Actinokineospora baliensis: one gene and its partner. The protein of the gene in region 2 interacts with the protein of the main gene of each other region in a pairwise test. Links are inferred from orthologs where the notes say so. Each region holds a gene or a part of one and is shown on either strand. Other genes may lie near its edges. The genes, in order: nth and aceE.

Region 1 (14,541 bases), 1.3 Mb from region 2 along the record:
GTCCGTGCCCGCGACCACGTGCGCGTTCGTCATCACCCGCTGCGGGGCGACCACGAACCCGCTGCCCTCCAGCGCCCGCTCGCAGGACGGGGCCTTCGCGTTGATCTTCAGCACGCTCGGCCGCACCCGCTGCACCACCGCGCTGGCCTGCAAGGCCGGGTCGGGCGGGTCGACCTCCTTGTTCGGCGTCCGGTCGAAGGGGTCGACCGCGGCCGGGAACCCGGAGACGTCCAGCAGCTGCCGCAGCTCGTTGGGCAACCCGCGCGCGGCCTGCGGCATCACGTCGTTGACGCCGCCGAGCACCGCGGAGTTGTTGATCGCCGACGCCAGGCCGGGCAACCCGCCGACGGTGGTCAGCGGCAGCGCGATCAACCACGCCACGACGAACACGACCACGCCCTGCACGACGGCGCCGAGCGCGCTGTCCACCCCGGCCAGCTTGGGCGAGGAGATCTTCTGCCGGATCGTCCGGCCGATCCACACGCCGAAGGTCTCGCCGAGGGCCACCAGCAGCACGAACACCGCCACCGCGAAGGCCACCCTGGTCGGCGTCGAGTCGATCTGCTCGACCACCAGCGGCGCCAGCTTGATCCCGGCGATCGCGCCGATCAGCACCCCGATGAACGCGGGCAGCGCGGTCACCACGCCCTGGCGCGCCCCGGACACCGCGGCCAGCACGGCGAGCGCGATCACCAGCACATCCACCCAGTTCACGACCGGACCCCCGAACCGACCCCGCGCCACGCCTGGGCCAGGTCGCGCACGTCACCGGTGTCCCAAGGCCGCTCCCAGCCGCCCACGGCCAGCAGCATGGTCAACAACCCGGCGGTGAAACCCCAGATCAGCATGCCGGGGGCGGCGAAGGCAGGGCCGGTGTAGCCGCTCGGGTGCGACACCCGGAACCGGTTCGCCGGATCGGCCAGGTGCGCGACCGGGATCCGGGCCACGGCCTGCGTCTCGGCCGCGTCGACCGCGCGCACCGGACTCGGCCGCTCCCAGTGCGCCAGCACCGGCGCCACGTCGAACCCGGACACGGGGACGTGCAGCCTCGGCAGCAACGCCACCGGTCGGACACCGGTCGGGTCCAAGCCGGTCTCCTCGACCGCCTCCCGCACCGCGGTGTCCACCGGTCCGGCGTCACCTGGCTCGGCACCACCACCGGGGAAGGCCACCTGGCCGGAGTGGTTGCCGCCGGTGTCGGCGCGCAGCTGGAAGAGCAGGTCGGGGCCGTCCTCGGTCTCGCCGAGCAGCATCAGCACCGCGGCGTCGCGCGAGCCAGGCCCCGGCGCGGCGAACCGGCGCCACAGCCCCAGGTCCAGGTTCTCGGTCGCGGCGACGACGGGGCCGAGCCAGTCCGGCAGCCCCGCCGGGTCCACCAGCGGTCCATGCGTGCTCATCGGCCCCCTCCGACCTGGCTGACGTGGCTCTCCACGGCCGAGCGGACCTCCTCGACCGACCGGAACAGCCGTGGCTGCGTGATCAGCGTGGCGGTGCCGTCCGCGGCGACCAGGTACGAGGCTGGGAGGGCGTCCGGCACCCGCAGCCCCCGTTGAACTTGACCATCACGGTCTAGCAGGTTCGGGAACCGCACGCCGAGTGCGGTCAGCAGCTGCAGCGCGTCCTTGTCCGGGCTCTGCACCGCGACCCCGACGACCTCGACCGCGCCGGGGCTCGCCGCGTACTCAGCGAGCAGCGGGAGCTCGTCGCGGCACGGCATGCACCAGGTCGCCCACACGTTGACCAGGACGGGTCGACCCCCGAGGACGTTGCCCGCGCTGACCCGGGTTCCGTCGGCGAGGCACTCGGCGCCTGCGTCGGCCAGGCCGGGGACACCGGAGCCGGTCGGGCAGGGCTGCAGGGCGGCGGCCGTGCGTTCGGCGGTGAGGTCCGGCCCCGGCTGGGCCGGGGCCGGGTCCGACCCGCGCGGCCACAACGCCACCGCCCCGGCGACCACGAGGATCACCGCTACCAGCACCCACCTCGCGGTCGTGGTCACCCGGTCGATTTCCCGGGCTTGTAGCCGTCGCGGGTCTTCTCCGCAAGCGTGATCAGGTGCGGTGCCTCGACGCCCTTGACCAGCTTCGCGGCCTGCTCCGGCTCAGTGGGTCCATCGCCGAAGGAGGGGCAGTCGCGGTAGAGCAGGCAGGCACCGCAGGCGGGCTTGCGGGCGTGGCAGACGCGGCGGCCGTGGAAGATCACCCAGTGCGAGAGCATCGTCCAGTCCTTGCGCGGGACCAGAGCGCCGATCGCGTGCTCGACCTTGACCGGGTCTTCCTCCTCCGTCCACCCCCAGCGCCGCACAAGCCTGCCGAAGTGGGTGTCCACAGTGATCCCCGGCACGCCGAACGCGTTGCCCAGGATCACATTCGCGGTCTTGCGGCCGATGCCTGGGAGCTTCACGAGCTCCTCGAGCTTCCCGGGCACCTCACCGCCGTGGTTCTCGACCAGCGCGGCGCCAAGACCGATAAGAGAGCTCGTCTTGTTGCGGTAGAAGCCCGTCGGCCGGATGAACTCCTCCAGCTCTAGGCGGTCGGCGGAGGCGTAGTCGGCGGCCGTCCGGTACTTCGCGAAGAGGGCGGGCGTGGTCAGGTTGACCCGGACGTCCGTGCACTGCGCGGACAGGATCGTGGCCACGGCCAGTTCCAGCGGGGTGGTGAAGTCCAACTCGCAGTGCGCGTCCGGGTAGCCCTCCGCGAGCGCGCGGGTCATCCTGCGCACCCGCCTGGTCAGGCCCAGGTCGCGCCCGGTCTCCTCGGCTGCTGGCTGGGGCGGGCGTCGGGTCGTCGGCGGCACCTCGCTAGCCTACGGGCCGTCGGACAACCCCAAGTGCGCCCCGGACGTCAACCAGGGTGACACGGCACCGGGACCGGAGGCGGGACCCGGGGTCGGCGAGGCGGTAGCGGCTACGGAGCGAGGATCGACGAGACATGGCTGTCTGGTTCGTGTTCGCGGTACCTTTAGTGATCATGTTCTTCGCGCTGTTCATGGAGCGCGTGGAAGCCCGGCTGCGGCACGTCGCGGTCCAGGAGACCGACGTCGAGGAGTTCCTCGAGTCGGCGCGGCCGGACGAGGTGCGGGCGCTCTACGGGCACGGCATCGGCCGGGCGCTGGAGCTGTTCCGGCTGCGCAGGCTCGGTGGCCGGGCCGCCAAGCGCGGTCGCCGGGGCGGGGCCTAAGCGCTAAGGTCATGCGGCTGGGTGCGTGAGCAGGCACGTCGCGGGTGGTCTTAGCGCCGCCGAGGCGGCGAGCCGACGGGAGATCCCCGGGGCACGCCCTACACTGTGTGTCGTGATCGACGTCGCGGGAATGCGCTGACGTCGGGTGGAAACAGGAGGACCGAGGTGGATGAGACCCTGGCCCGCGCGGGCATCTTCCAAGGGGTCGAGCCGGCCGCGGCCGAAGCGCTCGCTCAAACGCTGGAAGCCGTGGAGTTCCCGCGGGGGCACGTGATCTTCGCCGAGGGCGAACCGGGCGACCGGCTCTACATCATCCAGTCCGGCAAGGTGAAGCTCGGCCGCAAGAGCCCGGACGGCAGGGAGAACCTGCTCGGCATCTTCGGCCCGTCCGACATGTTCGGCGAGCTGTCGATCTTCGACCCGGGCCCGCGCACGTCCACCGCGACCACGGTCACCGAGGTCCGCGCGGTCACCATGGACCGGCCCGCGCTGCGGCAGTGGATCGCGACCCGCCCGGAGATCGCCGAGCAGCTGCTGCGGGTGATCGCCCGCCGGTTGCGGCGCACCAACGGCATGCTGGCCGACCTGATCTTCACCGACGTGCCGGGCCGGGTCGCCAAGGCGCTGCTGCAGCTGGCCCAGCGGTTCGGCAGCCAGGAGGCCGGGCTGCTGCGGGTCACCCACGACCTCACCCAGGAGGAGATCGCGCAGTACGTCGGCGCCTCCCGGGAGACCGTCAACAAGGCGCTCGCCGACTTCGCCCACCGCGGCTGGCTGCGGCTGGAGGGCAAGAGCGTGCTGATCCTCGACCCCGAGCGCCTGGCGCGCCGCGCGCGGTAGAGCGTGAGATACGAGAAGGCCCGGTCCCCCGCGGACCGGGCCTTCTCGCGTTCCTCGGCGAGAGGCCGGGCGCCGCCCCCGACGCGGCGCACCGACCTCCCGCTGTTCGCGTGAACCATCCCCCGACGGCTCACGCTCCCCGCCCCTCCGGCCCAGGCCCCGACCCGTTACCGGAGGGAACTCGTGGTGGGGGTACCCACTCGGGAAACCATCGCACGGTTGCCCACCCCAACCTCAAGTGGTTTCACCCTCAAGGACTCACCTCGTCCCGGTCGCGTTGCCTCGGTTCACGGAGAATCCGCGTCACTGTTACGCAACCGAGATGTACCCCGATCCGGGGTGGCGGAAACCACCGGGGAAATTACTGGTACGGGCGTACCGGAAAATGCATACTGGTACGCATGTCCCACTCCGCCGGTCTCGCCGACTACCGCGCTGCCCTCACCACCCCGGGCGCCCGGGGGCCCGCGCTCGCCTCGGTGCTGGGCAGGCTCCCGGTGGCCATGGTGGGTTTCTCGATGCTGCTCTACATCCGCGAGACCACCGGCTCCTACGCCACCGCGAGCCTCGTGTCGGCGGGCACCCTGGTCGGGCTGGCCATCGGGTCGGTCGGCCAGGGCCGGATCATGGACCGGGTCGGCGCCGCCATCCCGCTGCTGATCACCACGGCCCTCTTTGGCGTGTTCGTCGGGCTGACGATCGTGGCGACCGAGTCAGGCGCGCCTACCGCACTGCTGGTCGCGCTAGGCGTCTTCGTCGGCACTACGGAACCGGTGGTGGCCTCCGCTTCGCGCACGATGTGGACGCGGGTCACCCCAGTAGGACCGGTCCGCGACGCCGCGCTGGCCTACGAGGCGATCAGCATGGAGGTCTTCTTCATCCTCGGACCCGCCATCTCCGGCCTGCTCATCGCACTGCCGTGGCCGGGAACGGGACTCGCGGCCGCCGCGCTGTGCATGATCCTGGGCAGCGTTTGGTTCGCGATGACGCACACCATCCGCACGCACCGCCCGGAACCCGTCGAGCACTCCTCCGGCCTGCTCGGACCACTGGCCTACCCCGGCATGCGCACCCTCGCGATCGCCGCCATGGGCTTCGGCGCGGTGATCGGGTTCGTGGAGGTCGCGGTCCCCGCGGCGGCGACCGCGGCGGGGAACACCCCGGCGGGCGGGCTGCTGCTGGGGCTGCTGTCGATCAGCTCGGTGCTCTTCGGCGTGGTCTACGGCATCCGGCCGTGGCCGCGGGCGCTGAACCTGCGGCTGTCGGCGCTGCTCGCCGCGTTCGCCGTGCTGGTGGCCGTGCTGGCGATCCCGACCACCCTGGTGTGGCTGGCGGTGGCGTTGCTGCTGGTCGGCACCATGGTCACCCCGCAGGCCACCACCCACTCGGCGGCGATCGACCTGGTCGCGCCGCCGAGCGCGGCCACCGAGGCGTTCGGCTGGATCATCACCGCGGTCACCCTCGGCCTGGCGCTGGGGCAACTGGTCAGCGGGCAACTGGTCGAGCACGTGGGCATCTGGGCGTCGTACCTGGTGGCGACGGGGGTCGGGCTGGCGTTCGCCGCCGTGGTCTACGCCCGCCGGGCCACGGTCACCGCGGCGGCCGCGCCGAACCCGCACGCCGTCCCCGCCATGGCCTGACCTGGGCCTGCTCGGGGCCTGCCCGGGCCTGTGGACAACTTCCGCCGCCTGTCGGTCCGCGCCGCTACCTTCACCGCATGGACCTCACCGCCCCCACCGGAGCGCTCGCCGCGGCAGCCGCGGACCTCGTGCGCCTCGTCCCCGGCAAGCTCATCGACCCCGTCCTCAGCGGCGTCCTGCTGACGGCGACGGCGGCCGGGGTCGAACTGGCCGCGAGCGACCGGGAGCGCACTGCACGGGTGGCCTGCTCGGCGCTCGTGCACACCGACGGCCAGGTCCTGGTGCCCGCGAAACCGCTGGCTGAGACGCTGCGGGCGCTGACGGCCCCGGAGGTCCGGCTGGTGGTGGAGGGCAACCGGCTGGCGATCCGCGCCGAAGGTGCCCGCTTCGCGCTGCCCCTGCTCGACCACGCACTGCACCCCGGCGTCACCCAGGTCACCGGCCCCGGCGGCGTGGTGTCCGGCGCGGCCCTGGCGACCGCCCTGTCCACGGTCGCCAGCACAGCCGCCCGCGACGAGGCCCTGCCGGTGTTCACCGGGGTCCGGTTGCGGTCCGAGGCCGACCGGTTGGTCCTGCGCGCCACCGACCGCTACCGCATGGCGATCGCCAGCCTGCCGTGGGCGGCCGACGGCGACATCGACGTGATGGTCCCGGCGACACTGCTGGTCGAGGTGGCCAAACAGGTGTCCGGTGTGGACCGGGTGCGACTGCTGGTCGCCCCCAACCAGTTCGCCGCCACCTGGGGCCAAACCCTGGTGACCACCGCCGTCCTGGACGGTTCCTACCTCAGCGAAACCAAACTCGCCCTGTCCGATGTGGACACCAAGGTGACCGTCGACGCCGACGCCCTGGCCGCCGCCACCCGCCGAGTCGCCCTCTACAGCGACGCCCGAGGCGTGGTGAGGCTTGAGGTGGGCGACGCCGAAGTCCGCCTCAGGGCCACCGACCAGAACGCGGGCGAAGCGGAGGAGTCAGTCAAAGCAACCCCCACCGGCGGCCGCACCAGCCCGTCGTACCAATCGCGCTACCTGGTGGACGCCCTCCGCCCGTTCGCCGGTCGACAGGTGGAGCTGGCGATCCAGCCGGGCATGCGCGCCACCGTGGTGACAGCGGTGGAGGCGGAGGAGGTGGAGCTGCGCTACATCCTCATGCCCATGCTCCCGCCCAAGGCATAGCGAGCGGCGCTCCGGGCAGGCCAGCTTGTTGTGGGCTCAGTCGGTGGTTAGGCGGAGGGCTTTGTCGAGGATGCGTTGGATGTGGACGCCTCGGGTGGCGTCTACTCGGTGGGTGGGGTTGGGGGTGGCGGTGAGGGGGATGAACTCGTCCAGGAGGCGGGTGTAGGCGTCTTGGGCTGGGGTCGCTCGGCCGGAGAGTTCCAGGTAGCCGAGGTCGTTGACGCCGTAGGTGGCGAGGTCGGTGACTGTGGGGCGGGTGGGGAGGGCCATCGACAGGGTGGCTGTGCTGGTTTGGCCGCCTGCGTGCCGCAGGAGCAGGTGCCAGATGTCCGGGTCGCCCTTGTGGGCGGTGAGGACGTCGGTGACGGGGCCCAGGGCGGCGTCGAGCAGGTCGACCACGTGGGGGCCGATGTCGGCGAGGGCGCCGCCCGTGTGGCGCCAGGCCGAGCCGGAGTAGGCACCGCCGAGGAGGGCGCCGGAGAGCCAGCGGGCGCTGGCACCGGCCCAGCCGTCGCGGGCGTGGATCTCGGCCAGCCACTGCTCGACCTCCGGCGCGAACCGGCGGATGAACACCACGATCGAGGCCACCCCAGCCTGCCCGATCGCCGCCGCCACGCGTTCGGCACCGGCGAGGTCGCTGGCGATCGGCTTCTCCAGGATCACGTGCTTGCCAGCCTCGGCGGCCTGGACCGCCAACTCCTCCTGCACGCCGGGCGGCACCGCGAACGCCACCGCGTCCACCCGCTCGAGCAGCTCCGTGAAGTCCGCGACCACCGGCGCGCCCAGCTCCGCGGCCGCCTCCGGCCGCCGGGCCCACACCGCCGTCAGCTCAACCCCGGGGTGCGCCGCCAACCCCGGGCCGTGGACCGCCTTCGCCCACGGTCCCGCTCCGACCAACCCGACCCGCAGCACACCGCTCATGCGCCCATCCTGGGCCACTGCACCCGGGCGGCACAGCCCCGGCCCCTCAGGCGGTGGTGAGGACCACCCGGAGCTTGCCGCCGTCGCGGATGATCTCCGGCGTGGTCTTGACGATCACGCGGGACTCGGCCATGGCGGCGGCCACGGAACCCGCTTCGTCGAGTTCGGCCAAGGTCATCCAGGTGGGGGGCAGCAGCGCCCGGTTCCCCGCTTTCCAGTCGGCCATGGCGGTGGCCGGGGTCTGCCAGATCGCGTCGTCGGCCTCGGAGGTGGCGCCGTCGGCCTGCTGACCGGTCGGCACCGCGGCGAGGAAGAACCGGGTGTCGTACCGCCGGGGTTCCGGCACCGGGGTGACCCAGTTGGACCACGGGCGCAGCAGGTCCGCGCGCAGCACGAGGTCGTTGTCCGCCAGGAACTCGCCGAACGAGTACTCCCGGTCGACCAGGGCCTGGCGGGCGGCGTGGAACGGGCGGGTGTCTGAGACGACGCTGCTGCCGTCGGGGCCAGCGAGCAGGACGCCGGACTCCTCGAAGGTCTCGCGGACCGCCGCGCAGACGAGCGCCCTGGCGAGGGACTCGTCGCAGCGGAAGCGGGCGGCCCACCAGGACGGGGGCTCGCCGTGCCAGCGGATGGTCGCGTCGGCGTCGCGCTTGTCCACGCCGCCGCCGGGGAAGACGGTCATGCCGCCCGCGAAGGCCATGCCCATGACGCGGCGCAGGAGGAAGACCTCGAGGCCGGTCGCGCCGTCGCGGACGAGCATCACGGTGGCGGCGTCTCGTGCGACAGCGGGCGGATCGGGTACCTCCGGCGGGGCGAACCCCTCCGGCAGGACCATCTCGTCAGGCAACTCGGGCACGGTGCGACCTTAACCGGGGTTACTGTCGCGTTGGCCGAACAGCCCTCCACCCGAACGGAGTGTCGATGTCCCACCCCGCCTACGGTGTTCCGCGCCAGGTGACGCCGTTCGCGAGCGTCGTGCTCGAGGACAACCCGGGTCCGATGACGCTGGACGGCACCAACACGTGGGTGTTGCGGGCGCCGGGCTCGACCGGCTCGGTCGTCGTCGACCCTGGCGAGGAGGACCTCCCCCACCTGGAGCGCGTGCTGGCCGAGGCCGGGGAGATCGAATCCATCCTGATCACCCACCACCACGCCGACCACGTCGGCGGCGCGACCTGGCTGGCGGAGAAAGCGGGCGCGCCCGTGCGCGCGTTCGACCCGGCCCTGTGCCGCGGCGAGGGGCCCTTGCGCGACGGCGACATCCTCCAACTCGCCGGGCTGGACCTGGAAATCCTCCACACCCCCGGCCACTCAGCCGACTCGATCTGCATCGCCATAGACCACGCGGGCAGCTCCGCGGTGCTCACCGGAGACACCATCCTCGGCAGAGGCACCACCGTCATCGCACCGCCCGACGGTGAACTGGGCTCTTACCTCGATGCCCTTAAGACCCTCGCAACGCACAAGCCAGGCGCGGCGGTACTTCCAGGGCACGGCCCAGATCTGCCCGATCTGGCCGCTGTCGCCCAGGAGTACCTCGCGCATAGAGAGCAGCGGTTGGACCAGATCCGGCGCGCCCTGGCACAGCTAGGCCCCTCAGCGACACCACGCCAGATCGTCGAGGTCGTCTACGCCGACGTCGACCAGGCTCTATGGGCGCCTGCCGAGTGGTCGGTCCGCGCGCAGTTGGAATACCTACGCCGCCAGCCCTGAACAAGAGACCGCCGGGCCACTACGGGCCCGGCGGTCTCTTCAGCTAGGGGATCGGCGGGATGATCGTGAAGGTCGGATCACCGGGCCTACCACCGTTACCCGGTCTGCCTGGGTTGCCGCCCCCGCCGCCGTTGCCCGGCCCTGGGATGTCCGTCGTGCCCGGGGGCGGCGGGATCGACGGGTCGGTGGTGCGCGGCGGCGGCACGTACCCGGTGCTGACCTGCAGCGTGATCGTCTCCCCGATCAACGCGGCGCCGCGCGGCGACTGGCCGACGATGGTGCCCTTCTTGCGGGCGTCGTTGCGGTCCTTGACCACGACCTTGTACCCCGCGTCGGTCAGGATCCGGCTGCCCTCCTCCACGCTGAGGTTGAGCACCTCGGGGACCTTGATCTCCGGGCCGCCGTCGACGTAGCGCGGGTCGATCTGGGGCAGTTCCGCGCGCGGGACGCCCTCCATGTAGCGCTTCATCATCGCGAACCAGGTGCGCGCGGGCACCTTGCCGCCGTAGATGTTGCCGCCGGTGCCGCACAACCGCGGCGGGTCGTAGTCGCAGATGCCCTGCGGCTTGGGGCTGTCGTTGAAGGTCAGCACCGCCGCGGCGTACTGCGGGGTGGCGCCGACGAACCCGGCGGACTTGTGCTCCTGGGTGGTGCCGGTCTTGCCCATCATCGGCCGGTCCCAGCCCACCGCCTGCGCGGCGCCGCGCGAGGTACCGGCGGGGTGGGTGTCGTCCTTGGACAGCCCGGTGACCAGCGTGTTGGCCAGTGGTTCGGCGACGGCCTGCTCGCACGGCTGCTCGTTGACGTCGACCTTCTTGCCGTTGCGGTCGAGCACCTCGACCAGCGGCGACGGCGGGCACCACACGCCGCCGCTGACCAGGGTCGCCGCGACGTTGGCCAGTTCGAGGGTGCTCACCGGGCCGGGGCCGAGGGTGAACGACGCCTTGCCCGCGCTGTTGCCGCTGGGCTTGAAGAAGTCGCTCTGGCTGAGCCGGTACTCCGCCTCGGTGCGGCCGGGGTCCGGGTCGACGCCGCCCATGCTCGACGCCATGGTCTCGCGCAGGCCGAGCCTGCTGGCCATGTCGACGACCGGGCCCATCCCGATCCGCTCCTCCAGCTGCACGAACGCGGTGTTCGGCGAGGTGGCGAGCGCGTCGGTGAGCAGCATCTTGTCGCCGTAGTTGCCCGCGTTCTTCAGGCAGTACAACCGGGTGTCGCCGTCGTTGGGCGCCGGGGTGCGCGGGCAGGTCTTGCCGCCGCCGGTGAAGACGTTGGAGGTGAAGGTGTCCGGCACGTCCACCATGTTGTTGATGCCGCCGCCCTTCTCCAGGTAGGCCGCGGCGGTGAAGATCTTGAAGATGGAGCCCGCGCCGAACTTGTTGGCGATCCGGCTCGGCAGGCCGTAGGTGGTCTGGCCCGCGCCGGGGTCGAGGCCGTAGTCGCGGTTGGCGACCAGCGCGAGGACCTGGTGGCGTTCCTTGCCGGGGGCCACGACGGCCATGGTGTTCGCGATACCGGGCTGGGTCTTGGGCACCTCGGCCTCGACGGCTTCCTTGGCCAGCTGAGTGGCCTTCGCGTCGAAGCTCGTCTTGATGGTGTAGCCGCCGGACTTGAGCTGGTCGTCGGTGAACCCGAGCTTGCCGAGGTAGTCGACGACGTAAGAGCAGTAGAACCCGTACAGCGGGCCCGCTCCGACGCAGTTCGCGGCGGGCTTCTTGGGCGTGGGCAGGATGCCGAGCGGCTCCTTCCTCGCCGCGGCGGCCGCGTCGGCGGACAACTTCTGGTTCTCGACCATCTTGTCGATCACGAAGTTGCGCCGCTGCAACGACTCGGCTGGCTTGCGCCACGGGTTGTAGAGCACGGGGTTGTTCACCGCGCCCGCCAGCAGCGCCGCCTGGGCGACGGTGAGCTTGTCCGGGGTGGTGCCGAAGTACGCGCTGGCGGCGGCACCGATGCCGTAGACCTCGTAGGCGAACTCGACCACGTTGAGGTAGCCGGTGAGGATCTCTTCCTTGCTCATCTTCTGCTCGAGCTGGATGGCGATCCGCGCCTCGCGCAGCTTGCGCGCGACGGTCTGCTCCTGGGCCTTGGACTGCTCGGTCTTGTTGTCCCGGTTGACCACGTTGATCAGGTAGTTCTTGACGTACTGCTGGGTCAGCGTCGAGGCGCCCTGCACGTCACCGCCGGACTGGTTGGAGATCGCGGCGCGGATGGTGCCCTTCCAGTCGACGCCGTGGTGCTCGTAGAACCGGCGGTCCTCCACCGAGATCAGCGCGGCCTTCATCGTCGGCGAGATCTGCTCGGCGGTGACCGGGATCCGGTACTGGTCATAGAGCGAGGCGATCGGGGCACCGGCGCTGTCGGTGATCGTGGTGATCAGCGGCTGCGGCGTGGACACCAGGTCGGCCGAAACGCTGTCGATGGTGTCGCTCGCCCGGTTCGAGGCCACGCCGAGGGCACCCACGATCGGGAACATCATCCCGGCGACGAGCACCCCCGCGAGCAGGCAGAGACCGAGCAGTTTCAGCAGGCTGTCTCCCACACGCACGGGACCCAGCGTACGCGTGACCCGGTCGGACCACCGGCAGACCGTCACGCGACGTGCCGTTCGGACGACACCACCTGGCGTATTGACTTTCTGTAACACCTGCGTCCGTCGGCGTGTTCGATGGAACCGGGACCCAGTAATGTTCGTCAACGTCTCACGACAGCGCCGAACGGGTCCGCAGGTGGAGCTGGACGGCACCGGTACCGGGGGGTACCGGGTTCCAGGGTCGCGACGACGACAGGGGTGGGGGATATGCAGCTCGAAACTCAGCAGGCCGATTGGCGGGTCCGGGCGACGTGCCGGGACGAGGACCCCGACGGGCTCTTCGTCCGGGGCGCCGAGCAGCGCAAGGCCAAGATGGTCTGCATCGCGTGCCCGGTCCGCACCGAGTGCCTCGCGGAGGCACTGGACAACCGCATCGAGTTCGGTGTGTGGGGCGGGATGACCGAGCGGGAGCGCCGAGCGCTGCTGCGCCGCAGGCCAGACGTGCTCTCGTGGCGCGAACTGCTCGACGACGCCCGCCGCAGGCACCTCTACGACGACATCGACGCCCAGGTGGGCTGACCGGTCGACTCCCGCGGCGGCCACAACGCCGTCGCGGGGATCCGGCCGCCCTGTCGACGGAGAGGGTCGACTCGACAGGGGATCATCCCACCGGCGTTCGCCATTGCGATCAACACCGAGCGGGACCGAGGCATCGCGGCGGGGGGTCTGCCGCGGGTACCCGATCCAGCCCGGTCAGCCGCCTGCGAGGCGGTCGCCGATTTCGCGGAGTCCGGCCAGGTCGTGCACGTCGGCGGCGAGCGCGGGGACGTGTCCGAGTGCGACGGCTGGGTGTGCCTTGGTGAAGCGGGCGATCAAGCGGCGCTCGCGCTGGGCGAGGGCGACCCGGTCGGCGTGCAGGCGCAGGACCGCGGCCGCCAGTGGGGCGCCGCCGCTGGACTCCAGGTTTTCGGCGGCGCCGAGGGCTTTGGCCGCCGGGAGTTGGGCCAGTACCGGGTGGGTCCGGTTGACGACCAACCCGGCCAGGGGCATGGCCTCGTCCGCCAGCCGCTCCACGAAGTAGCTGGCCTCGCGCAACGCGTCCGGTTCCGGTGCGGCCACGACGACGAACGCTGTTCCGTTGGAGCGCAGCAGTTCGTAGGTCTTGCGGGCGCGCTCGCGGAAGCCGCCGAACATGCCGTCGAATGCCTGCACGAACGCGGACGCGTCGGCGAGCAGTTGGCCGCCGACGATGGTCGACACGGCCTTCGCGAACAGGCCGAACCCGGCGCTGACCACCTTGCGGATGCCCCAACCGCCCGCGCGGGCAGGGGCGGTCAGCAGCTTGATCATGCGGCCGTCGAGCGCGGTGGACAGCCGCTGCGGCGCGTCGAGGAAGTCCAGCGCCGAGCGCGACGGCGGGGTGTCGACGACGATCAGGTCCCAGGTGCCGTCGGCGGCGAGCTGGCCGAGCTTCTCCATCGCCATGTACTCCTGGGTGCCGGAGAAGGACGAGGAGATGGTCCGGTAGAACGGGTTGGCCAGCACCTCCTCCGCGCGCTTCTCCCCCGCGTGCGCCATCACCATGTCGTCGAATGTGCGACGCATGTCGAGCATCATCGCGCTGAGCGAACCCTTGGGCTCGAACCCCGCGACGGAGACCGCGCGCGGCACGTTGCCGAGTTCGGCCAGCCCTAGGGCTTGGGCGAGACGACGGGCCGGGTCGATGGTCAGCACCACAGTGGCGCGGCCGCGCTCAGCAGCCCGGACCGCTATAGAGGCTGCCGTGGTTGTCTTACCGACCCCGCCGGAGCCGCAGCACACGATCACCCGGGTCTCGGGGTCGTCGATGAGCGTGTCTATCTCCAAGGCGCTCACCTGACCCCCTGGTCCACGAGAACCTCGGCTAGCTCATAGAGCGTGCCTACGTCGATGCCGTCGACCTGCTCAGGTAGCTCGACCGCCGGTAGGTCGATCTCGGCTAGCTGCTCTCGCGCACGCTGCTCGGCCTGCACACGGATCGCGTGCTCCACAGTCTCTTCGACCAGCCCATCCATGTCGGCCTCAGATAGAGCCAATCCGGCGGCCTCTAGACCGGCGCGGACCCTAGAGGCGTCGACCCTGCCGTCAGCCGCGGCGGTGATCGAGCGCGCGGGCAACCGGGGTGGGCGGACGCGGTTGAGCAGGATCGCCCCCGGCCGCAGATCAGCACCGTCGAGCTCCTCGACCGCCTCGATGGTCTCGCGCACCGGCATCTCTTCGAGCAGGGTCACCAGGTGCACCGCGGTGTCACCGGAGTGCAGCAGCCGCACGACCCCGTCGCTCTGCCCCTTGATCGGCCCCACCTTCGCCAGGTCGGCCATGGCCTTGGTGACGTCGAGGAACTTCACCACCCGGCCGGTCGGCGGGGCGTCGACCACCACCGCGTCGTAGACGTGCCTGCCGGTGTCGTCGGTGCGGGTCACGCACTCCTTGATCTTCCCGGTGAGCAGGACGTCGCGCAGCCCAGGCGCCAGGGTGGTGGCGAACTCGATCGCGCCCATCTT
Region 2 (15,161 bases):
CCGATGGAGTGGCCCGCGATCAGCGCGTCCGACGGGACCTCGACCCTGGCCGCCAGCTCCGCGTGCGCCAGCAGCGTGGCGGCCACGATCAGCGGCTGGGTGATCGCGGTGTCCTTGATCTCGTCGGCCTCGGCGGTGGTGCCCAGCCTGGCCAGGTCGAGCCCGGCGATCTCGGACCAGGCGCCGAGCCGCTCGGCGGCGCCGGGCAGCTCGAGCCAGGACGTCAGCATGCCGGGGGCCTGGGAACCCTGGCCGGGCGCGAGGAGTGCGATCACCTGTCCAGCCAACACCGAGACGGCCGCCGGGGTGGATGTCGTCAGTCACCAAGTCGTGGCAGCGACTTTGTGGGGACCCTCCAAATGTGACGACGCTATTACCACCCGCAGTGGCGATTCGTTGTCAGTTGTCGTGTCCGACACCGGGCCGTTGCCCGCTGTTAGCGCCGCGGTCGGCGCAAGCGGCCCGACCTGCGGCGATCCGGCTACCAGAGACCGCGGGAGCGGGAGAGCCGCCCGACGGCCAGCGCCACGCGCAGCACCAGCGCGTCCCTCGGGTCGCCCGCGTTGCGCCCGGTCAGCTCGGTCGCCTTGCGCAGCCGGTACCGGACGGTGTTCGGGTGCACGAACAGCTGCCTGGCGCAGGTCTCCAGCACCCCGCCGGTCGCCAGGTACGCCTCGACGGTCTCCTGCAGCGCCCCGCCCGCCTCCTCCAGCGGCCGCGCCACCCGGTCGATGAGCTGCCACTCGGCCTCCGGGTCACCGGCCAGCGCCCGCTCCGGCAGCAGGTCGGTCGAGCGGACCGGCCGGGGCGCCTCCGGCCAGGCGACCACCGCGCGCAGGCCCGACAGCGCGTCCGACGAGCTGCGGTGCGCCTCGGCGATGCTGGACACGGTCGGCCCGGCGACCACGGCGCCGTCGCCGAACGCGGCCGCCATCTTGGCCAGCACCTCCTGGTCGACGGTGTCCTCGGCCGGTCCGGCCAGCACCACCACCAGCCGCGAGCCCTGCACGCCCAGCAGCACCGGCCGCCCGGCCCGCGCCGCCCGGCTGCGCACCTCGTAGAGCACCGTCGGCGGGTCGTCCGAGGGCGGGTTGCCGACCAGCACGGTCGCCTCCGCCGCCGGGTCCCAGCCCAGCGCCGCGGCCCGCGACAGCAGCGACTCCTCGGCGTCGCCGCGCACGATCCCGTCCACGACCAGCGCCTCCAGCCGCGCGTCCCAGGCGCCGCGGGCCTCGGCGGCCGAGGCGTAGGACATGGCCGAGGCGAAGGCGACCTCGCGGCCGTAGCGCAGCACCGCCTCCGAGAGCACCGCCCGCTCGGGGTCGTCGGCGGCCAGGTCGGGCACGAGGTCCTCGAAGACCTGCAGCGACACGCGGACCATCTCCACCGTTTGCCGGAGGCTTATCCAGCGCGACAGGTCCCGCGGCGCGCCCCGGAAGGTGTCGGTGGTCAGCCGCAGCGCCTCCCTCGGGTCGCGCAGCCACGCGGTGAACCCGGCGACGCCGTTCTGCGCGACCAGCAGCACCGACGCGCGCTGGTCGGCGGGCATCCGGCCGAACCAGGCGAACTGCTCGTCCATGGCGGCCACCGCCGCGGCGGCGAGCTTGCCGGAGGCCCGCTCCACCGCCGCCAGCGTCGCCGAGGACAGCCCTTCCGACGCCGAACTCATCCCACCACTCCCATCCCCCAACTCTCGCACGTGACACCGCCTTGCCCGCCGGGGCCACCACGGCCAGACTTGAGCCGTACCGGCTACGTGCAGGTCATCTGGAGGTGCCCGGTGGGGGACAAGGGCTGGTTGCTCGCCGCTGTCGGCCTGGTCGCGGCCGTCGGCGCACTGACGTCCTGTGCCGCGGAAGCCGCACCCGAGACCACCGTCGGCCAGGTGTCTATAGGCGAACGACCGCCGCCAACGAGCTCTCAGCCGCCAGAGGCAATGCCTGTGGTCCACGACGGTGACGAGGTGGTGGCCACCGGTCGCGTGCTCGCGGAAGCGGGCAAGCCCGCCCGGTTCTGCGCTCCCGCGCCGACGACCGGGATGGACCCGACCGGCTGCGTGTTCGGCGTCCCGATCGCCGGGCTCACCGGGGACCTACCCGACGAGGTGACGCTGCGCGGGAAGTGGCGGGCGGGCACCTTCGAGGTGATCCGGCAGGAACCCGCCCCGCCGGACGCCTCGCCGCCCGCCCCCGCCGTCCCCTGCCAGCCACCCGCGGGCGGCTGGCAGCCCTACCGCGACGTCGACAGCAAAGAACTGCACCGCTACGTCGTCGAGGAACACCCGGAGGACTTCCGCCAGCCGTGGGTGGCCTGGCCCAACGGTTTCCCCTCGGGCAACGCCCCCACCGAGGACATGCTGACCCAGGCCAGGGTCATGGTCGTGGAGGTCGTGCACGGCGACGTCGCCGAGGCCCGCAAGGCGCTGGAGGCCCGCTACACCGGCAACCTCTGCGTCGTCCCCGCCGGTGACGGGCTCTCCATCGCCGACCAGGAGCACGTCCGCGCCGCCACCGAGAAGGCCATCGAGCCCTTCCTCCGCGACCCCAAGTACGGCGTCTACGCCACCAGCGCCGCCGACAAACTCACCGTCGACCTGGTCATGCTCACCCCCGACCTGGTGGCCGACTTCGCCGCCCTCCCGATGGCCCTGATCCACTTCAACCCCTGGCTGCGCCCGGCCTGATCACGCGGCCACCAGCCAGGTCCGGACGTACACGGGGCCCGGGGACGCCGCGTTGATCTTGCTGTTCAGGTCGGCGGTCAGCTGCACCACGTCCACGACGACCTCGCTGGTGGAGCTGATCGAGAAGATCCCGTTGGCCGGGTCCCGCATCAGACCGGTGAGCGCGGGCGACCGGGACTCCGCCTCGGCTTTGGTGTAGTCGACGACGGTGCTCCAGCCCGGGGTGGACATGACGCACAGGTTCCCGGTGTAGCGAGCCCGCAGTTCCCGCAGCTCGGCCCGCGCGTCGCCGGTGACGACCCCGACCACGAGCACCTCCGGCGGGCGGGTGCCCGCGTCGCCGGTCGGCGTGACCAGCGGGCCGTTGGGGTAGTCGACCTTGGGCGGGTGGAACCGCTCGGGGTGGGCGTAGACGTACTCGTGCAGCGCGTTGGTATCCGCGTTCCCCGGCTGCCAGCCCCCCGGCGGCGGTACGCACTCCATCGGCAGTTCCTTGAGCTCGCCGCGGCGTGGGATTGGCGTGTCCAGTTTGGCGTCGTGCAGAGCTCCACCGCTCCACGTGCCCTTGAGGGTCACTTCGGTGCCAACCGCGACATCCACCCCCGTGAACCGAACCCCCATCGGACACCCTTCGCCGATGGTCGGCGCGGGTGGGCACAACAGCCGCTGCCCCGCCGATTCCCGCACCGTCCCGGTCGCCTGAACCGTCGCGCCCTCCCCCGTCAACGCCAGCTCCAGTGTCCGGCCGGGCACCCAGGTGATCGTCGGGATCGCCACGGCCGACAGATCCTCCACCCGATGCGCAGGGGTGGCCTGCTCGTTCTTCGGCCACATCACCACCGCCCCCACGCTGATCACCACAACCGCCGCCGCAGCCGCCGCCAAGTGGAACTGCCTCTTCCCCGTCCGCCACCGCCGCACATCCGGCTCCGGCGGCTCAGGCTGAGCCGCCCGCCACCGCTGCCCATCCGCCCGCAACAGCTCATCCACCGGATCAGTCATGAGACACCTCCAACCGCACCCGAAGCTTCGCCCGCGCATCGGACAACGTCGACTTCACCGTCCCCTCCCCACACCCCATGACCACCGCCGTCTCCGCGATGCTCAAATCCGCGTAGTAAAAGCAATCCACCGCCAACCGCTGCCGCTCCGTCAACCCCAACAACGCCCGCCCCAAATCCACCCGCTCCGCCGTTGGTTCGGCCTCAACAACTCCTGCTGGCTGGAGGTGCTCTCTCCTCCGCCTCCCCGCGAACTTCCGCACTTGATCGGCGGCGATCGCCAACAACCACACCCGCGGAGACCCCCGCCCCGGATCAAACTGCCGCCTCTTCACCCAGGCCCGCGCCAACACCTCCTGCACCACGTCATCCCGATCACTCACCCCCAGCCCCCACCCAGCCCCCACCCGCCCCACCACCCGAGCGATCACCCCCACATGCGGCCCCACCCACTCCGCAAACCCCTCAGCCCCCTCCGGCGCCCGCCCCATCTCATCCACACCCCCTCTACCCCCCACCCCACCCACCCAGTTGCCCCCCGTAACCCAACCGTGACCCCACTGGTCCAGTGCGAAGGCATGCTCCCGACCGCCCCAGCCCGTCCACGGTTCCGTCCGCTACGCAAGCTCCGCGAACTCCACCGCTCCCCGGCCTCCGCGCCCACCGCACCGTGGGCGAAGGTCGAGCGAACCCCGCTGGTTCCGGCGCGTACCGCACCGTGGGGGCCTGGGGGGTCGCCCCCCAGATACAAAAAACGCCCGATCCCCTGAGCGTGTTCCGCGAACACGCAAAGGCAATCGGGCGGGCCGCCCGGCATGTCGGTGCGCTCGATGCCGGGCGGCCCATCTCCCCGGTCCCCACCGGTAGTTCCACTATGGAGCGCGCTGGGGGCGGGTGCCAGACGAGGCGGGGGAGTTCCCTCTTTCGTGGCATTTCGCCGCGGGAACAAGGGGGTTCTGCTGGGTGTTCGGGTTGGGTGTCCGGTCTCGGGGTGAGGGGGCGTGGTGGGGGTTCTGCTGGAGACCTCGGTCTCGGTGTTCGGCCAGCGGATCGCGTTGGCGGAGTTGTTCGGCCAGGCGTTCGCGTTGGCGGTGGTGTTCTTGGCGCGGCGGCGGACGTTGTGGACGTGGCCGGTGCAGTTGGCTTCGGTGGTGCTGCTGTTCACGGTGTACGTGTCGGCGCACCTGGGCGGGTTGGCGGTCCGGCAGGTCGTGGTGGGGGTGATCGCGGTGTACGGCTGGTGGGCGTGGGCCCGTCACCGCGACCCGGTGTTCGGTGTGGCGGTTCGCCGCGCCAGGCCCGCCGAGTTGGTGGCCACGGCGGCGGTTTTCGTCGCGGGTACCGCCGGTTTCGCGTTGCTCCTCGACGCGCTGGACGCCTCTTGGGCGCCGTGGCCGGATGCGGCGATTTTCGTCGGGACCGTCCTCGCCTTCGCGATGCAGGCGTGGGGGCTGGTCGAGTTCTGGTTGGTCTGGCTGGTGGTGGACGCCATCGGCATCCCGCTGCAGCTGCACGGCGGGCTCTGGTTCAGCGCCGTCGTCTACACCGTTTTCGCGGCCTTGGTGGTCCACGGCTGGATCTCCTGGTACCGCTCCGCGCGGCGCCAGGTCCCGGCGACCGTCTGAACGCCACCGGCCGGGCCGCCGCGCGATCGCGGGGGCCCGGCCGGTGGGGTGCGTCAGGCGGAGCCGGGGTCCGAGGTCTGCGGTCCGGCGGCGGAGACGTCGTCGATGCGGTAGCGGGTGGCGGCCTCGGTGACCTTGTCCCGGCCGACCTCGCCGCGCCGGGCCAGGGCGGCCAGGGTGCCGACGGTGATCGACTCGGCGTCCACCAGGAAGTGCCGCCTGGCGGCCGGGCGGGTGTCGGAGAAGCCGAACCCGTCGGTGCCCAGGGTGAACATGTCGGTGGGTACCCACGGGCGGATCAGGTCCGGTACCGCGCTCATCCAGTCCGACACCGCCACGACCGGGCCCGCGCCCTCGGACAGCACCGAGGTGACGTACGGCACCCTCGGGTCGGCCTGCGGGTGCAGCAGGTTGTGCCGCTCCACCTCGACCGCGTCGCGGCGCAGTTCCGCCCACGAGGTCGCCGACCACACCTCGGCGCCGATGCCCCACTCCTCAGCCAGCAGCCGCTGGGCCTTGAGCGCGGCGGGCATGGCCACGCCGGAGACCAGGATCCGCGCCCGCAGCCCCTCGGTCGAGGGCGCCTCGGCGTAGCGGTACAGGCCGCGCAGCAGGCCCTCGACGTCGAGGTTCGCGGGCTCCGCGGGCTGCTGGTAGGGCTCGTTGTAGATCGTCAGGTAGTAGAAGATGTCCTCGGCCTGCTCGCCGTACATCCGGCGCAGGCCGTCCTTGACGATGTGGGCGATCTCGAACGACCACGCCGGGTCGTAGGCCACCACGGCCGGGTTGGTCGCCGCCAGCAGCAGCGAGTGCCCGTCGTTGTGCTGCAGGCCCTCACCGGTCAGCGTGGTGCGGCCCGCGGTGGCGCCGAGCACGAACCCGCGCGCCATCTGGTCGGCCGCCGCCCACAGGCCGTCGCCGGTGCGCTGGAAGCCGAACATCGAGTAGAAGATGTAGATCGGCACCATCGGCTCGCCGTGCGTGGCGTAGGAGGTGCCCGCGGCGGTGAACGACGCGGTCGACCCGGCCTCGTTGATGCCCTCGTGCAGGATCTGGCCCTGCTCGCTCTCCTTGTACGACAGCATCAGCGACGCGTCGACCGAGGTGTAGAGCTGGCCCTGCGGGTTGTAGATCTTCTGCGTGGGGAACATCGAGTCCATGCCGAACGTGCGCGCCTCGTCCGGGATGATCGGCACCAGCCGCGGCCCGATCTCCGGGTCCTTGGCCAGGTCGCGCACCAGCCGGACGAACGCCATCGTGGTGGCGACCTCCTGCTTGCCCGACCCGCGCTTGAGCACGTCGTAGACCTTGTCGCCGGGCAGCGCCAGCGCCTTGGCCTTGGTGCGCCGCTCGGGCAGGTACCCGCCGAGCTGGCGGCGGCGCTCCTGCAGGTACTGGATCTCCGGGGCGTCCTGGCCGGGGTGGAAGTACGGCGGCAGGTACGGGTCGCGCTCGAGGTCGGCGTCGGAGATCGGGATGCGCAGGGTGTCCCGGAAGGCCTTGAGGTCGTCCAGGGTCATCTTCTTCATCTGGTGCGTGGCGTTGCGGGCCTCGAAGTGCGGGCCCAGGTTGTAGCCCTTGATCGTCTTGGCCAGGATCACCGTGGGCTGGCCGACGTGCTCGGTGGCCGCCTGGTAGGCCGCGTACACCTTGCGGTAGTCGTGGCCGCCGCGCTTGAGGTTCCAGATCTCCTGGTCGGTCATCGGGGTGACCAGTTCCTTGGTCCGCGGGTCGCGGCCGAAGAAGTGCTCGCGGACGAAGGCGCCGTCGTTGGCCTTGTAGGTCTGGTAGTCGCCGTCGGGGGTGGTGTTCATCAGGTTGATCAGCGCGCCGTCGCGGTCGGCGTGCAGCAGCGAGTCCCACTCGCGGCCCCAGATGACCTTGATGACGTTCCAGCCCGCGCCGCGGAAGAACGCCTCCAGCTCCTGGATGATCTTGCCGTTGCCCCGGACCGGGCCGTCCAGCCGCTGCAGGTTGCAGTTGATCACAAAGGTGAGGTTGTCGAGCTGCTCGTTGGCCGCGACGTGCACCAGGCCGCGCGACTCCGGCTCGTCCATCTCGCCGTCGCCGAGGAACGCCCATACTCGCTGGTCAGAGGTGTCCTTGATGCCGCGGTCGCGCAGGTACCGGTTGAACCGGGCCTGGTAGATGGCGTTCATCGGGCCAAGGCCCATGGAGACGGTGGGGAACTCCCAGAAGTCCGGCATCAGCCGCGGGTGCGGGTACGACGGCAGGCCGCCGCCGGGGCCCGCGTGCGAGAGCTCCTGGCGGAACCCGTCGAGCTGCGAGGTGGTGAGCCTGCCCTCGAGGAACGCGCGGGCGTAGATGCCGGGGGAGGCGTGGCCCTGCACGTAGATCTGGTCGCCGCCGCTGGGGTGGCTCTTGCCGCGGAAGAAGTGGTTGAAGCCCACCTCGTAAAGGGCGGCCGAGGACGCGTAGGTCGAGATGTGCCCGCCGACGCCGACGCCGGGGCGCTGCGCGCGGTGCACCGTCATCGCGGCGTTCCAGCGGATCCACGCCCGGTACCGCCGCTCCACCTCCTCGTCACCGGGGAACCAGGGCTCCTTCTCGGTGGGGATGGTGTTCACGTAGTCGGTGCTGGTCAGTGCGGGCACCCCGACGTGGCTCTCCCTGGCCCGCTCGAGCAGCCGCAGCATCAGGTAGCGCGCGCGCTGCTGCCCCCCGCCTGCCAGCGCGGCGTCGAAGGACTCCAGCCATTCCGCGGTCTCCTCGGGGTCGATGTCCGGGAGGTGTGCGGCGAGACCGTCGCGGATGACGCGGACGCGCTCGGGGGTGGGCTGGTTTTTCTGCGTGGCCAACTCGGAGCTCCAGCCTGATCAGAGGACAAGTTTTCGCGCGCGCGATACCACGCGCCCGGGTGACACTCTGCCATGTTCCGCTCGCCGGGCGGCGGCGTCATCCTTACTGTTCAGTAGACGACGTGGGACAGCCCGCACGACCCGGCGCGCCGGAGCGGCTGGCGGCCCCGGTAGCGGCGTGTCGAACAGCGGACGGTTGCGCAGGTGGCCACTGTCAGTGTTCGCTATCGCCTAACCGAACAGGCACAACGCGGTCGACGGCCCTCGGACGAGGGGGCAGGAGCACCGCGAGAGCACAACTGGAGGAGTGACACCGTGGTGGCCGCGGGAGACGCCGGGAACGCCGACGTCGCCGACAAGCTGGGGATCGAGGCAGGCAACGTAGTCCAGGAGCTCGGCTGGGACGAGGACGTCGACGACGACCTGCGTGCGGCGGTGGAGGAGCGCATTGGCTCCGACCTGCTGGACGAGGACGCCGACGAGGTCGTCGACATCGTCCTGCTGTGGTGGCGCGAGGAGGACGGGGACCTCGTCGACACGCTGATGGACGCGATCGGGCCCCTCGCCGACAACGGCGTGATCTGGGTGCTGACACCCAAGACCGGCAGGCCGGGGCACGTCGAACCGAGCGACATCGCCGAGGCGGTGCCCACCGCGGGGTTGGCCCAGACCTCCAGCGTCAGCGTCGGCCAGGACTGGGCCGGTACCAGGTTGGTGGCGCCCAAGTCGGCCAAGCCCAAGCGCTGACCCTGTGCTGGTGGTCACCCGGGTGCTCACCCACCCGGGTGGCCTAGGCTGGCCGTGCACAGTCTCGGCGCGGCGACGCGCCCCCAGCCGCGGAGGATTCCTGGTATGGCGGTCGAGGTCGGTTCGAAGGCCCCGGACTTCACGCTCAACGACTACAACAAGCAGCCGGTGGCGCTGGCGGACTACCGGGGGGCCAAGAACGTGCTCCTGGTGTTCTACCCGTTCGCCTTCAGCGGCACCTGCCAGGGCGAGCTCTGCCAGGTCCGCGACGAGCTCGCCGACTACAGCGACAACAACGTCCAGGTCATCGGTGTGTCGGTCGACACCCCCTTCAGTCTCAAGGCCTGGGCGACCCAGCAGAACTACCAGTTCCCCCTCCTCTCCGACTTCTGGCCCCACGGCGACGTAGCCAAGCTCTACGGCGTCTTCAACGAGGCGGCGGGCCTGGCCAACCGGGGCACCTTCCTGATCGACACCGAAGGCACCGTCCGCTTCGCCGAGATCAACGGCCCCGGCGAGGCCCGCGACCAGGAGGCCTGGAAGAAGGCCGTGGCCGCGCTGTAGGTTCGACCCCGCGCCCCGAGTCGGTGGGGGCGCGGACCCGGGCGCATAGCTCAGCGGGAGAGCACTCGGTTTACACCCGAGCGGTCGCAGGTTCGAATCCTGCTGCGCCCACAGAATCATTTGATTGCAGGAGCCCGCCTGGCGCAGCTGATTTTCTACCCCGTCCGGGCGCGGGTGTACTCGGTAGCTCGACTGCCTTCTTGCATCGGGTGCTGCGCACGAGCGGGGCTCGGACCGGCCGCATGACGAGTACGCCTCTGATGAGGAGCACGGGCCATGTCATGGCCGGTCCGAGCGGTGAAGCGCCCTATGGCCTGAGATCAGGCGGCTTGGCTTGATCGGCCGTTCTTCCTCGACTTCGCGACAAAGGGGATGTTGGCGAACTGGAGCGTCATGCCGAGGTAAGACAGTTCCTGGCTCAACCGGATCAGGCCGACCTGGGTCAGGGTGAACAGCGTCTGCACTCCCCACTGTCGACCGCCGATGGCCAAGACCACCGTCCGCGGTCTGGTCGTGATCGTTCTGGCGTTGTCGGCCATCCTGACCTTGGTGTCGAGCTGCCCCAACGCCTCGGGCTCGGAGCGTAGTGACCAGGCGGATGCTCGGGTTTGGGTGAAGAGGTGCCCCATCGCGGCTGCGCCCGAGGGCCACTTGACGTGGATCAGCTCGTTGTCGGGACCCAGCAGGTCCGCCAGCTCGAGCCGGGGGTGCATCGGTGTTCGGGCGAGGTTCTTGTCCAGGCAGAGGAAACCGGACTGCTCGGCCACCAGTTCGCAGTACCGGTGCTCGTCGTCGGGCGAGCTGGCTCGCCGCCAGGTCGGGAACGGCAGCGGGCTGGTGTTGGCGAAGAGTTCGGCCAATCGTTCGTGGACTCGGGCGACAGCGTCCTCGCCGATCTCGTACCAGCGGCCGCGGTTGAGGCAGAAGGTCTTGCTCCCGAGCGTGGTCTCGAAGGAGATCCACTTGTCGAGCGTGATCGGCCGGACGAGGGCATCCTCGCCCTGGTCATCGGCGCACGGCGCCAAGCGCGCGGTCTTCAACTCCGCGAGGCGCGCGCCCTCGGTGATCTGGGCGAACCGCGCGGTGACCTCGTCGATGTCGACATCGGGATCGAGCCGAACGTGGCCGAGGCCGCCGAAGCTCGTGATGGCGAAGGAGTTCGCCTCCGCCGCGGCGGCGGCGGCCGCATTCGGCCAGCAGAGGCCGATCGGCCCGAAGCGCGTGTCGCCGCCGAGGGCAACGGCAAGCCTTGCCTCGAGTTCGGCCATCAAGGGGTGGTTCGCCCCTGCCGGTCGCACCTGGTTGATGAAGCGCAAGGGGGACGCCGCGTCAGTGGAGTCCACCACTGCGCAGATGGTGCGCAGGTCCGCCACGAAGTCCTCGGGCGACCGGCCCAGTTGGATGTGCAGTGAGTCGCCTGCCTTGATCTGCCAGGTCTTGCCGGTAGCCCGGTGATAGGTCAGGCCCGCCATGTCGGCGGGCCCGGTCACGTGCGTCACGACCTCACCCGCGGGTTCCAGGGGAAAGGCGGAAAGCGGGTTGCCGAGCGGGAACGAGGTCCGCGTTTGCCGTGACGTCGTGTCCACCGAGGCGCTGTTCACGGTGCGCAGGTTCGAGGGGTCGACGCGGCGGACGGCGAACGCCAAGCCGAAGCCCTCGTCCAGCAGTGTTTCGTCCAGCAGGTGGTGCGCGCCCACGCCCCAGGTGGCGGCGCACACCCAGTCCTGGTCGAGTTCGACCACGACGACGAGGAAAGGCGATCGAACAGCGAGTTCCAGGTCCACACCGGTGATCTGCCGGGGGTGGTCGCCCCACGACGCGTTGTTGCCCACGCGTCCACCTGCCACGAGGTGGGCGGTGGCGCCCGCTATCCGGGTCGTCTGATCGACTTCGAGTTCAGCGTCCTTGGGGGGCTTGAGGTAGTCGGTGAGGGGGAGGCCTGCCGGGAACCGGTAGATGGTCACCGGCGCGGTGGGGAGTTTCTTTCCAGGCAAAGTGAAATCATCCTTGTTCGTGCACGGGCGGACATCGCGGTTGCCCGACGCGCCCGTCCTTCTTCGAGTCCATCATGGACAGTTTTCCCGCGCGCGGTGATCACGGGCGAGTGGTTCGACTCGCCCGTGTGCGCGGAGGTCACCGACTGCGGTGAGCGGGGGACAGGTCGAAAGACCTCGACGGCTTGACTCTCAACCGAAACACCCAAGCAGGCCAAGTCACGCGGCCGAACTCTGGTGGGCGGGGGCGTCTGGCCCTAGACTCGAAGGGCTTCCTCCAATTCCGGTTATCAGGCCAGTGGATGGGGTGAGCTTCGCGCGGCCTCCTGTTGCAGCAGGGGGCCGCGCTTGTGTTCGACTGTGATCAAACGAGAACCATGCCCTCACTCGAACGTGACAAAGCATGCCTCATCGAGCCCAGCGTTGTCGCATCGAGGTCGCGGCGTGTCGCCGAGCGGCCGAAGTTTTCAGCCCGACGGAGGTCGAGTTCAGCCGAACTGATGAGCGGGATGCTCGTCGCCGCCAGTTTCTGGTCGACCGAGGCAATCATGGGGAAACCCACGGTTGTCATGAATCCGCCGTCGGGCGGGAAATGTGTGACAAATGCTGGACACATCGCGCGAGCGCTATACGGGGGGGCAGGTTGGTCGTCACTGTAGGTGATTTTCTAGCGGTAAACATGACTCTGCATGGGCTGAACGGGTGTTGCGGTTTGGGGACCGTTCGGCGCACCGCCAGGGATCCGACCTGCTCTTGATCCGATCAGGGGCTGGCTCCCGTGGGACGACGGGAGCCAGCCGTCTGGTTACGGGTAGTTGTAGCCGAGGGTGTAGGAGCCGCTGCCTGTTACGGATTTGATCTGGTAGCGGTAGTAGCCCGCGGTTCCGGTGTAGGTGAGGGTTTCACTGGAGCCCGCTGTGGTCGCTTGGGCGACGGTGGGCCAGGTGGAGCCGTTCCATTTTTGGAGGTATAGGTCGTAGTTGGCGGAGGTGGGGCCGGTCAGGCAGGCTTTGTGGGCGCCTGCCACCGTGGTTTGGAAGAAGGAACCGTCGGGTTGGTATTGGGTGGCTCCGGTGGTGAGGGAGCCGGTTTTGGTGACCTTCATGCCCTGGCACGGTGTTTGTCCACCTGGGACGGTCAGGGTGTAGGTGGCCGGGGCGGTGGTGGCGCCTGTTGCCGAGGCGGTGATGGTGTAGGTGCCGGGGGCGGTTGCGGTGCCGACGTTGATGGTGAGGGTGCTGGACTGGCCCGCGGTGACGGCGGTGGGGGAGAACACGGCTGTGGTTCCGGCCGGGGCTCCGGTGGCGCTCAGGGTGAGCGTCGGGTTGCCGCTGATGGTGGGGGTTTGCAGGGTCGCCGTGGTCGAGGTGCCCTGGTTCACCGTGCCGGAGGTGGGTTGCAGTGCCAGGACGGGGGTGTTGCCGCCGCCGCTGGTGTTGTCGATGTCGTTGCGGATCTCGTTGTACACCAGGGTGATCCGGGTGCCCCAGTTCGGGCAGCCGCCCAGGTGGTGCAGGGCGATCACCTTGTGCGAGGAGCCCGCCAGGACCGGCGAACCCGAGTTGCCGCCCGAGGAATCGCAGCGGTAGCCGGTGTTGACCCCCGAGGACACCACGTCGATCTTGCAGGTGGCGCCGCCTTCGGACTCCTCGAACAGCGACATCCGCTTGGGCAGGACGTCGCCGTGGCCCGCGATGTAGATCCGCTCGTTGGCGGTCGGTTCGCGCACGTCCAGGTACAGCGTGCCGTACTGGCGGATGCTCTCGAAGTTGGTGACGCTGAACAGGGTGTAGTCCAGGTTCTGCAGCGAGCTGGTGCGGATCAGGTCCTGGCCCGCGACCTTGGTGCCGGTGCGCGGGTTGTTCCCGCCGCAGGTGGCGCACTGGTAGTCGAACTGGAACTCGCTGGAGCGCAGTTCCGCCGCGTCGGCGACGCAGTGCGCGTTGGTCAGCATCCGGTTGGTGTTGCCGACCCGCCACGCCGTGCACGAGCCGAGGCCGTTGACCAGCTGCCTGGCCACCGCGTGCGAGCGCGCGTACTCGGTGGGGTGGCTGTTCTGGTAGCAGACGACGTCCTTGCGCGCGTCGTTGCCGCACACGCTGAACGGCCGCGGGTTGTTCGCGGCGAACTCGGCCGCCCCGAAACCGCGGTCGTAGCGGGTGACCCGGGTGCCGTAGCCCTGCCGGGTCAGCCGGGCGCCGTCGCGGGCACCGGTGGCGTGCAGGGTGACCACCGCGGTGTCGCCGTCGATCGACATGGCCGCGAACCCGGGGCCGCCGTGCTCGGTGAAAGACGAGCCCTTCGACCGGTCGGCGTAGTAGGTGTAGACCTCGCGGCCGTCGGGGGACGCGACGGTCACGTAGTCACCGCCCACCAGTTTCAGCGGCGCGAAATGCACCTTCACATAACTGGCACCCGGTGCCGTGAACTCGGTGCGCCAGGAATTCCCAGTATTGCCATACCGGATCGCGGTGTTGGTGCTCTCACTGGCGCCGGTCGTGCTCACCGGGCTGGCCGCCGCCGGGGCCGGTGCGGGTTCGGCCAGGTCAGCGGCACCGGTGGGCGGTGCGGGGCCCACCACGGCGGCGACCAGCACAGCGGCCGGGACAAGCAGACGTCGAAGCATTCTCGCTCCTGGAGGCAGGGTATCCATTCAAAGAAAAGACTGCCCTGCCGCCAACACGTCCGGGGTCATCTCAGATCCCCATAACAGAATTCACTGGAAGATGGCGATCGGCCTGATCACCAGTTCCCCCGTGCCCGATTTCCACGATTGGACCTTGCCCAGGCAGCGCGCCTGGAACGGCCCGTCCGGGATCTCGTCGTCGCGCAGGCCGTCCTGGTGGCACTCGATGCGCACCTGCGGCCCCTCCTCCGGGTCGTCCGGGTCGCCGAACGGGGCCAGCAGGACCGTGCGCGACCCCGACTGCTCGGCGACCCGGAACGACCCGCGCACCGAGACGTAGTCGTTGATCGCGCGCAGCCGCACCGCCGCGCCGTCGTCGTGCACCCTGGTGAGCGCGGTGTTGCGCACGACGGTGCGCTTGCCGAGGTCGACGTGCACCACGCCGTCGGCGGCGCCGAGCACGTCGAGCAGGACGCCGATCACCGCGATCGGCTCTGCGGTGGTGATGTAGCGGCTGACCACCTCGCGCCCGCTGGTGCGCCCGCCGTCCACGCCGACGTCGCGGACCTTGAGCGCGATCTTGTGGTCCCGGTTGGTGCCGACCCGTTCCTCGACCTCGCGGCGCATCGCGTCGCCGTAGCCGCCGGACAGGTACAGGTCCATCACCGACTTCTCGTGCAGGTAGAAGGTCAACCCGGGCACCTCGCGCACCGGGGCGAAGCGCCGCCGCGACCGCCACGCCCACACCAGGGCGCCCAGCGCGACCACGACCGCCACCGCGGTGACCGCCCACACCAGCGCCCACGGCCACCACACCGACCACCACAGAGCCCTATCGACAGCCACGGATCTCCCTCACCGCCGCCTCCAGTGCCGCCTCGCTCGTCTCGACCACCCGTCCGCCGGTCGCCCTGGCCACCTCGCCCAGTTCCACCGGATCCGCCTCGCCCAAGGCGATCGCGTAGGTCGGCACCGGTCGTGCTCCGGCGCCGAGGAACTGCGCCGCGGTGATGCCCGCGTTGTTCTCCCCGTCGGTCATCAGCACCACCGACGCGTCACCGCGCACCGCCAGGTACCCCTGTTCCAGCGCGGACCAGATCGC

What was found.
Region 1: the proteins of aceE (region 2) and nth interact in binary tests that used the Escherichia coli proteins (3 or more experiments, as listed by UniProt). The link is inferred for Actinokineospora baliensis from one-to-one orthologs.

The regions. Positions count from the first base shown.
Region 1 is NZ_JAFBCK010000001.1:1,703,753-1,718,293, reverse strand. The notes cover bases 852-3,565. They hold nth (endonuclease III), read right to left. Parts: upstream 2,710-3,565; coding sequence 1,993-2,709; downstream 852-1,992. Other genes in these bases: JOD54_RS08160 (Crp/Fnr family transcriptional regulator), read left to right, coding at 3,342-3,565; JOD54_RS08165 (hypothetical protein), read left to right, coding at 2,928-3,176; JOD54_RS08175 (TlpA disulfide reductase family protein), read right to left, coding at 1,394-1,996; JOD54_RS08180 (NUDIX hydrolase), read right to left, coding at 852-1,397. In the rest of the region: JOD54_RS08185 (MarP family serine protease), read right to left, coding at 1-714; more of JOD54_RS08180, read right to left, coding at 711-851; more of JOD54_RS08160, read left to right, coding at 3,566-4,016; JOD54_RS08155 (MFS transporter), read left to right, coding at 4,418-5,656; dnaN (DNA polymerase III subunit beta), read left to right, coding at 5,734-6,831; JOD54_RS08145 (Gfo/Idh/MocA family protein), read right to left, coding at 6,868-7,752; JOD54_RS08140 (NUDIX hydrolase), read right to left, coding at 7,799-8,587; JOD54_RS08135 (MBL fold metallo-hydrolase), read left to right, coding at 8,674-9,465; JOD54_RS08130 (transglycosylase domain-containing protein), read right to left, coding at 9,509-12,013; JOD54_RS08125 (WhiB family transcriptional regulator), read left to right, coding at 12,266-12,577; ATPase BagB, read right to left, coding at 12,752-13,873; ATPase BagA, read right to left, coding at 13,870-14,541. UniProt on the Escherichia coli protein: DNA repair enzyme that has both DNA N-glycosylase activity and AP-lyase activity. The DNA N-glycosylase activity releases various damaged pyrimidines from DNA by cleaving the N-glycosidic bond, leaving an AP (apurinic/apyrimidinic) site.
Region 2 is NZ_JAFBCK010000001.1:2,991,503-3,006,663, forward strand. Bases 5,163-8,496 are described here. They hold aceE (pyruvate dehydrogenase (acetyl-transferring), homodimeric type), read right to left. Parts: upstream 8,129-8,496; coding sequence 5,363-8,128; downstream 5,163-5,362. Other genes in these bases: JOD54_RS14405 (nicotinamide mononucleotide transporter family protein), read left to right, coding at 5,163-5,309; JOD54_RS14415 (DUF3052 domain-containing protein), read left to right, coding at 8,444-8,496. Outside these bases: JOD54_RS14380 (ACP S-malonyltransferase), read right to left, coding at 1-275; JOD54_RS14385 (PucR family transcriptional regulator), read right to left, coding at 482-1,669; JOD54_RS14390 (hypothetical protein), read left to right, coding at 1,739-2,683; JOD54_RS14395 (hypothetical protein), read right to left, coding at 2,684-3,685; JOD54_RS14400 (RNA polymerase sigma factor), read right to left, coding at 3,678-4,175; more of JOD54_RS14405, read left to right, coding at 4,689-5,162; more of JOD54_RS14415, read left to right, coding at 8,497-8,875; JOD54_RS14420 (peroxiredoxin), read left to right, coding at 8,981-9,439; JOD54_RS14430 (TIGR04141 family sporadically distributed protein), read right to left, coding at 9,760-11,433; JOD54_RS14435 (hypothetical protein), read right to left, coding at 11,798-11,983; JOD54_RS35035 (S1 family peptidase), read right to left, coding at 12,239-14,059; JOD54_RS14445 (hypothetical protein), read right to left, coding at 14,150-14,905; JOD54_RS14450 (substrate-binding domain-containing protein), read right to left, coding at 14,892-15,161. UniProt on the Escherichia coli protein: Component of the pyruvate dehydrogenase (PDH) complex, that catalyzes the overall conversion of pyruvate to acetyl-CoA and CO(2).